Regions from separate parts of the Tolypothrix campylonemoides VB511288_2 genome, predicted to be linked through region 1. Evidence: riboswitches for the same ligand, from Rfam matches in the RefSeq annotation. Region 1 holds a riboswitch; the other holds the start of a gene.
What was found. Region 1 has a riboswitch for cyclic di-AMP ahead of ntrB (nitrate ABC transporter permease). Riboswitches for the same ligand answer to the same signal wherever they lie in the genome.
Positions count from the first base shown of each region.

Region 1 (3,422 bases):
ACAAGCATTTCTAACTCTTTGTTAGCTGCTAAAGACTCTAACATTTCACAAACATGTTCAATCGATTCACATGGATTAATGAATTCAGGGTGCAATTTCATTTCCCCTGCATCATAACGAGAGATTTCCAAAGCGTCATTAATAATTCGGAGTAATTGTCTGCCACTGCGTAAAACTTTTTCTATGTGTTCTAAATTGGTAAAAGTATCTTTTTCCTCTTTTTCCTCAGAATGCTTTCTTTGCAGGCGTAAAAATAAATCTGAGTACCCAATGATGGAAGTTAAAGGGCTTTTAAGTTCGTGTGCTAGATAAGATATATGATCTTGATTTGACCTTAATAAGCGGGTAAGTTCCTGATTGTTAAGGCTTAACTGGTTTTGTAGCTGCTGTAGTTCTGTCAAGCGCTGTTCTGTGTAGCTTTGAAAACAAGATGCGATCGCTTCATCTAAAACTATATCAATGAGTCGTACAGCTCGCATCACTTCCCCTACAGATGCTTGTAAAAATTCCGGTTCAATTGTCTTAAATATAATCTCTCGCAGTACACGGTATTCTCGTGCAATTTCTGCTGCATCATAACCCTGTTCAGCTCTAAGAGTTCCATGATGCAAACTTTCTTGAACGATCTGTTTCATTTCATCATCTTGTGGACTTTTAGCCAGAACATCTGCTAGTGCTGAGAGGACATCAGTGAGATGATTTTTGATAGCTGAGCGTGAGAGATTTTTGGTGATGGGAATTTTTTTGTCTTCTCGAACAGCTTTCACCCACTCTTCTACAATTGTTTGAGTTTTATTTTGTAGCAGTTGACTAAAATCTTTCATTGCGTGCAGATGAACAATATTTAACTATAGCAATCTTATTTGATTTGGGAAACATCCGTATGCCTGGGATTACCTGCTAAAATTATGATTTAGTAGGCAATGCCTAAAATATAGTATTTCAAATTTTTCATGAATATTCTAAAATTTCTATGTGGGTAATGAGTAAAAATAGTTTTTAATATTATGATTATCTAAAGCAAACATTATGTAAATTATACTCAATACATAATTCTTCTTAAATATTTACACCAGAAGATGGAGAAAGATCTTAACAGGATAAATAATAATAGATGGTAAAATGAAAATCCTCTATCTCTGGATACCTTGACGCTACTGTGTAGCAGTGTTACATTTATCTAAAATTTAAGAGTAAGTCAGCCTAATCTGGCTAATGGCAAGTTTGCATTAGTTAGAGCGGAGGAACCATTCAAAGGGGCGTATCCTGAGAAAGGGTCAAATATAAAGGGTATGGGGATAAAAAGAGGGGGCAGTAGTAACTTCATCCTTTACACTTTATACTTAATCCTTCTCAGGGAGAGTATCTCTCAACTCTAGCCCGTCAGCTAACTTCGTAGGCACTGAGAGGAGACTGAAGAGACAATAGTCTTTATTGAATCTCATCAGTATCCCTGGCTGGTACTGCTCGGTTTTTTGTACCCGCATTTAAGTCTGGTGAGGTGAAGCAGAGTGTTTCAATTAAACATAGCTGCAATTATTGCAGTTGCTGGACAAGCAGCCTGGAAAAGAACAAAACCCGTACTGGTGAAAGAAACCTTTATACTGCCAGTGCTTGGATTTTTAGGAATTATTCTACTGTGGTGGGTTATTGCTCTTGCTAATCATGAATTAATGCCAACCCCACCAGAAGCGCTGGTTGCCAACTTGGACTACATCCTGAACCCATTTTATCAGAGAGGACCGGGCAATTTAGGAATTGGATGGTTGTTAATCGCAAGCTTGCGGCGGGTATTGTTAGGTTTTTTATTGGGTGCTGTAGTTGCAATTCCCTTAGGGTTTTTGATTGGAATGTCCAAAACGGCAATGCTTGCTCTCAACCCAGTCATTCAAATTTTTAAACCTGTGTCACCTTTGGCTTGGCTACCAATTGCCCTAGCTATCTTCAATTTGGCAGATCCATCAGCCATATTTGTTATTTTCATCACCTCCTTGTGGCCTACAATCATCAATACTGCACTGGGCGTGTCAAGTGTTTCCAAAGACTATATAGATGTAGCAAGAGTCTTAGAAATGCCACGTTGGCGGCGAATTACAAAAATTATTTGGCCCGCAAGTCTACCATATATCTTCACTGGCTTGCGGATCAGCTTGGGAATTGCTTGGCTGGTGATCGTTGCTGTAGAAATGCTAACTGGTGGTATCGGAATCGGCTTTTTTGTGTGGGATGAGTGGAGCCGTCTCAACTTGAGCTCGGTATTCTTAGCCGTATTGGTCATTGGCTTAACTGGGCTATTGCTTGATTTTGCAGTAGGCCAAATTCAAGAGTTAGTCACTCGTCGTCCGGGAAAAACCGCAAGTTAACTAAAGGATAGTGGTTAGTAGGGGCGCAAGGCATTGCGCCCGCACAGTAGTTAGTAGAACCACTAACAATTAACAACTAATAACTAACAATCATTTATGAACAACGCCGATAAGAAAAATCTTTTGCATCGACGGGAGTTTTTGGTAGGAGTAGGGGCAACAGCAGCGGGAATGGCTTTATCTTCATGTGCTATCTCCGGAGACCGCAGTGCTAAAGGGCTAACAGAAGAAGCTGCTGCCGTTCAACCTGTTGTTGATTCCAAAACGTTAGAAAAACCGAATCTCACTGTTGGTTATGTCCCTGTCAACGATTGTGCGCCCTTTGCTATTGCTTGGAAAAAAGGTTTTTTCCGCAAATATGGGTTGAACGTCAAACTCAATCGAGAAGCAAGCTGGGCAACATCTCGTGATGGAATTATCTTTGGTCGCCTTGATGCCTCACCCGTTGTGTCTGGTGCTGTAACCAATGCCAGAATCGGCGCTGAAGGTGCTCGTCACGCCCCTTTATGTGCAGCCATGACAATTCACCGTCATGGAAATGCCATGACGATGAATAAAGCCATGTGGGATTTTGGGTTGCGCCCGTGGTATCAGTACAAAGCACAATATGGCGATCGAGCTTTGGAAGAGTTTGGTCGGGATTTTCGAGATTTTTTTGAAAAACAGCCAGCGGAAAGTAAAGTTTGGGCAGTTGTTCTTAGTTCTGCCATTTACGAGTACTTTATCCGCTATATATCAGCTGCTGCAGGAGTCGATCCATTTAAAGAGTTTCGGGTCATTATTGTTCCCCCACCACAAATGGTGACGAACGTGCGTATTGGCGCAATGCAAGCCTATATGGTGGCAGAACCTTGGAATACTCGTGCAATTACTGGTAATGAAGGTGTAGGTTTTACCTTTGCTCAAGGCAAAGAAGTCTGGTTGGGACATCCAGATAGACTTTTGGGGGTGATGGAATCATTTATCGTCAATTATCCCAAAACCTATCGCTCTCTGGTCAAGGCGATGATTGAGGCTTGTCAGTATTGCAGCAAACCTGAAAACCGTCAAGAAGTTGCC
Region 1 covers NZ_JBFPMW010000011.1:130,353-133,774, forward strand. Annotated here, with positions in the region: gene AB0756_RS28040 (sensor histidine kinase) at 1-824, opposite strand, end outside; cyclic di-AMP (ydaO/yuaA leader) riboswitch at 1,191-1,417, shown strand; gene ntrB (nitrate ABC transporter permease) at 1,512-2,363, shown strand; gene AB0756_RS28050 (ABC transporter substrate-binding protein) at 2,460-3,422, shown strand, end outside.

Region 2 (3,422 bases), on a different contig from region 1:
GGATGTGGGTGTCGCCGGTTTCTGGCACGATATGAATGAACCGGCTGCTTTTATTGCTTGGGGCGATCGCTCGCTTCCCAAAGTAACGCAACATTATATGGAAGGTAGGGGCGGGGATCATCGCGAAGCACACAATGTCTACGGGTTACTACAGGCAAAAGCAGCATATGAAAGTTTGTGCCAATACCATCCCCAGCAACGCCCTTTTATTGTTTCCCGTGCGGGCTGGGCTGGTCTTCAGCGCTACGCTTGGACTTGGACGGGTGATGTAGAGTGTACCTGGATTGCGTTGCGTACAACTATAGCAACAGTCGTAGGTTTGGGGCTTTCTGGCATTCCTTATAGCGGTCCCGATATCGGTGGTTTTCAGGGAAATCCTAGTGCTGAGCTTTACTTGCGGTGGTTCCAAATGGCAACCTTTTTTACGTTTTACCGCACCCACTCTTCTAATAATGTGGAACACCGCACGCCTTGGACTTATGGAGAACCTTATTTAAGTATCATTCGGCAATATTTAGAACTCCGTTACCGATTGCTTCCCTATTTCTATACCTTGTCTTGGGAAGCAACACAAAAAGGTTATCCTCCCGTGCGTCCTCTTTTCTGGTCTGCAACGGATGAACCCGAACTCTGGTCTGTGGAAGATGCTTTCTTGTTGGGTGAGGCGTTACTTGTTTGTCCGATCGTACAAGAAGGAGCGCGATCGCGACAAGTGATTTTACCTAAAGGTTTCTGGTATAATTTTTGGGATGATACAGCTTTAGAAGGTTCCCAACAAATCACAATCGAAGCACCGCTAGAACAAATTCCCCTGTTCGTTTTGGCTGGAAGTATTTTACCAATGGAGGAGAAAAAGCAATTAATTCTCCATATTTACCCTCCTGTAGAAGAAGACAGCCGTGAAACCGTTCTCTACACTGATGCAGGTGATGGCTATGGAGAATCAAGAGTAGATAAGTTTGGGATGACACGTTCCGAGAACGGTCTGGAAATCACTTGGACAGAAGAAGGGAAATATCCTTTCCCCTATAAATCGATGAGCCTACACGTACATGGAATCAAACTGCAACAAGTGTGGGTTGATGGAGAAGAGGTGACTTGCACCGGACAGATATTGGAGTTCCCAAACTTAGAGGGGGGTGATGTCAGCGATCGCTTCCATCAGGTTCGCATCCAAGGCTAGGGATTGGGACGTGAGCCCTCATGCTCCCAAACTATTCGATATCGGTGGGCATTGCCCACCCAACTAGCCGAAAAATTAAAAAAAGAAAATGATATTTTGTCATCTCTCGCTAGACATAAAATTGATTTAATATTTGCAACAAAATATTCAGATAAAAAAGTAATGCATATAATTTTCTTTAAAGAAAATTCATATAATTATGATAACTTATGTTAAGCATTTGAAATTTATTTCGATGAAGGATATATGTTGGATGGAGGTCGTACTTCATAATTGTTTATCCATAACTTGTTAGACCAAGCTGGCTTTGTTAAACGGTTACGTTCAGAATTACACAACTCGCAGTAAAACGTAATGGAGAGTAGCAATGCTTGTTGCTAAAAGAAGTCTTCCTTGAAGAAGGTTGACTTATGTGAAGGTTACGCGTTAAATTCTTAACAATATAGATTCGGTCTGCCTAATTCTTGGTTTGCCTTAGACACAGTGTTCCCGTAGGTAAACTTGAAGCGGAGGAACCACCGTTGGGGCTAATCTTTAAAAAGGATAGAGACTTAAGTATAAAGGATAAATAAGAGGTCCTTTTTCTCACATCATCCTTTAAACTTTATATTTCATCCTTGTTAAAGAGGGACATCTCTCAGTCCTAGCCCGTCAGCTAACTTCGTCGGCATTGAGAGGAGACTGAGCGAACAGCATTCTTAACAAGTAATGCCTTGTTCTCGTCGGTATCCTTGGCTGGTATCTGTGCGCTTCGTTGTACCTGCCCTTAGCTTTGGGTAAGGGGTCATATTACCTCCACTCAGATATCTGAGGCAGGAAAGATTGCCATGTGGTGAAGTTTAACTATGCTACTGACAAAAAAGCATCGTATCGCTTTGATTTCTGTGGATGGAGATCCTGCTGCAGAAATAGGACAAGAAGAGGCTGGTGGACAAAACGTGTATGTCCGTCAGATAGGTTACGCACTAGCTCAAAAAGGTTGGCAGGTGGATATGTTCACTCGCCTCAGCAGTCCCGAGCAAGCAGCTATTATCCAACATGGAACTAACTGTCGAACAATTCGGCTAAAAGCTGGTCCGATAGAGTTTATAGGTCGGGATAGCCTGCTAGATTATCTACCTGAATTTATCGCAGAGTTTCAATCATTCCAGCAAAATCAAGGTTTTCAGTATTCTCTGGTTCACACTCACTATTGGTTGTCTTCTTGGGTGGGTATGGAACTAAAAAAGCGGCAACCATTGATTCAAGTGCATACATACCATTCATTAGGAGCAGTGAAATACAGCACTGTTTCTGACGTACCAGCAATAGCTAGTATCAGACTAGCTGTAGAAAAAAATTGTCTGGAGTGTGTCGATCGAGTTGTTGCGACTAGCCCCCAAGAACAGGAACATATGCGAAAGCTAGTTTCTTCTCTTGGACGCATAGAAGTTATTCCTTGCGGTACCGATATTGAGAAATTTGGCTCGGTTGAACGCTCTCAAGCACGTCAAACATTGGGTATTGCTCCTGATGCAAAGGTTGTACTCTACGTTGGTCGCTTTGATAAACGCAAGGGTATTGAGACACTTGTGAGAGCTTTTGCAAAGTCAAGTTTGCACTCTGTCGCTAACCTACAATTAATTATTGGAGGTGGCAGTCGTCCCGGTTATAGTGATGGAATCGAGCGCGATCGCATCTCTGGTATTGTGTCTGAACTTGGACTGGAGAATTACACAGCCTTTCCAGGTCGTCTAGATGAGGCTGTTCTGCCTTTATACTATGCAGCGGCTGATGTGTGTGTTGTCCCCAGTCACTACGAACCTTTTGGTTTGGTTGCCATTGAAGCGATGGCGAGCCGAACTCCAGTTGTTGCCAGTGATGTTGGTGGTTTGCGATTTACAGTAGTACCTGAGGTAACAGGATTGCTTGCTCCTCCCAAGGATGAAGATGCTTTTGCCTTAGCTATTGACCGCATTCTAATCAATCCAGAATGGCGGGATCGCCTTGGTGAAGCAGGTAGACAGCGTGTAGAAATTGCTTTCAGCTGGCAAAGTGTTGCCTCCAGATTAACTCATCTTTACACTCATTTGTTACCAGAAGTTGTCACCACACAAGAACAAGAGAGAAAACCTCAGGTTGTGGCTTGACAAGCGGTCGGCGAAGGCTTGAATTCGCATTCTTCCATCGCTCTATCAAGGAAGTTGCAATCATTTCACCGCCTCAAGCGATCCCCGTTCAACCAATTGTCAATATTCTG
Region 2 covers NZ_JBFPMW010000016.1:4,261-7,682, reverse strand. Annotated here, with positions in the region: gene AB0756_RS34105 (glycoside hydrolase family 31 protein) at 1-1,183, shown strand, start outside; cyclic di-AMP (ydaO/yuaA leader) riboswitch at 1,644-1,868, shown strand; gene AB0756_RS34100 (glycosyltransferase) at 2,029-3,312, shown strand.
Region 2: linked by a shared signal. The riboswitch ahead of AB0756_RS34100 (glycosyltransferase) and the one ahead of ntrB (nitrate ABC transporter permease) in region 1 are both predicted to bind cyclic di-AMP.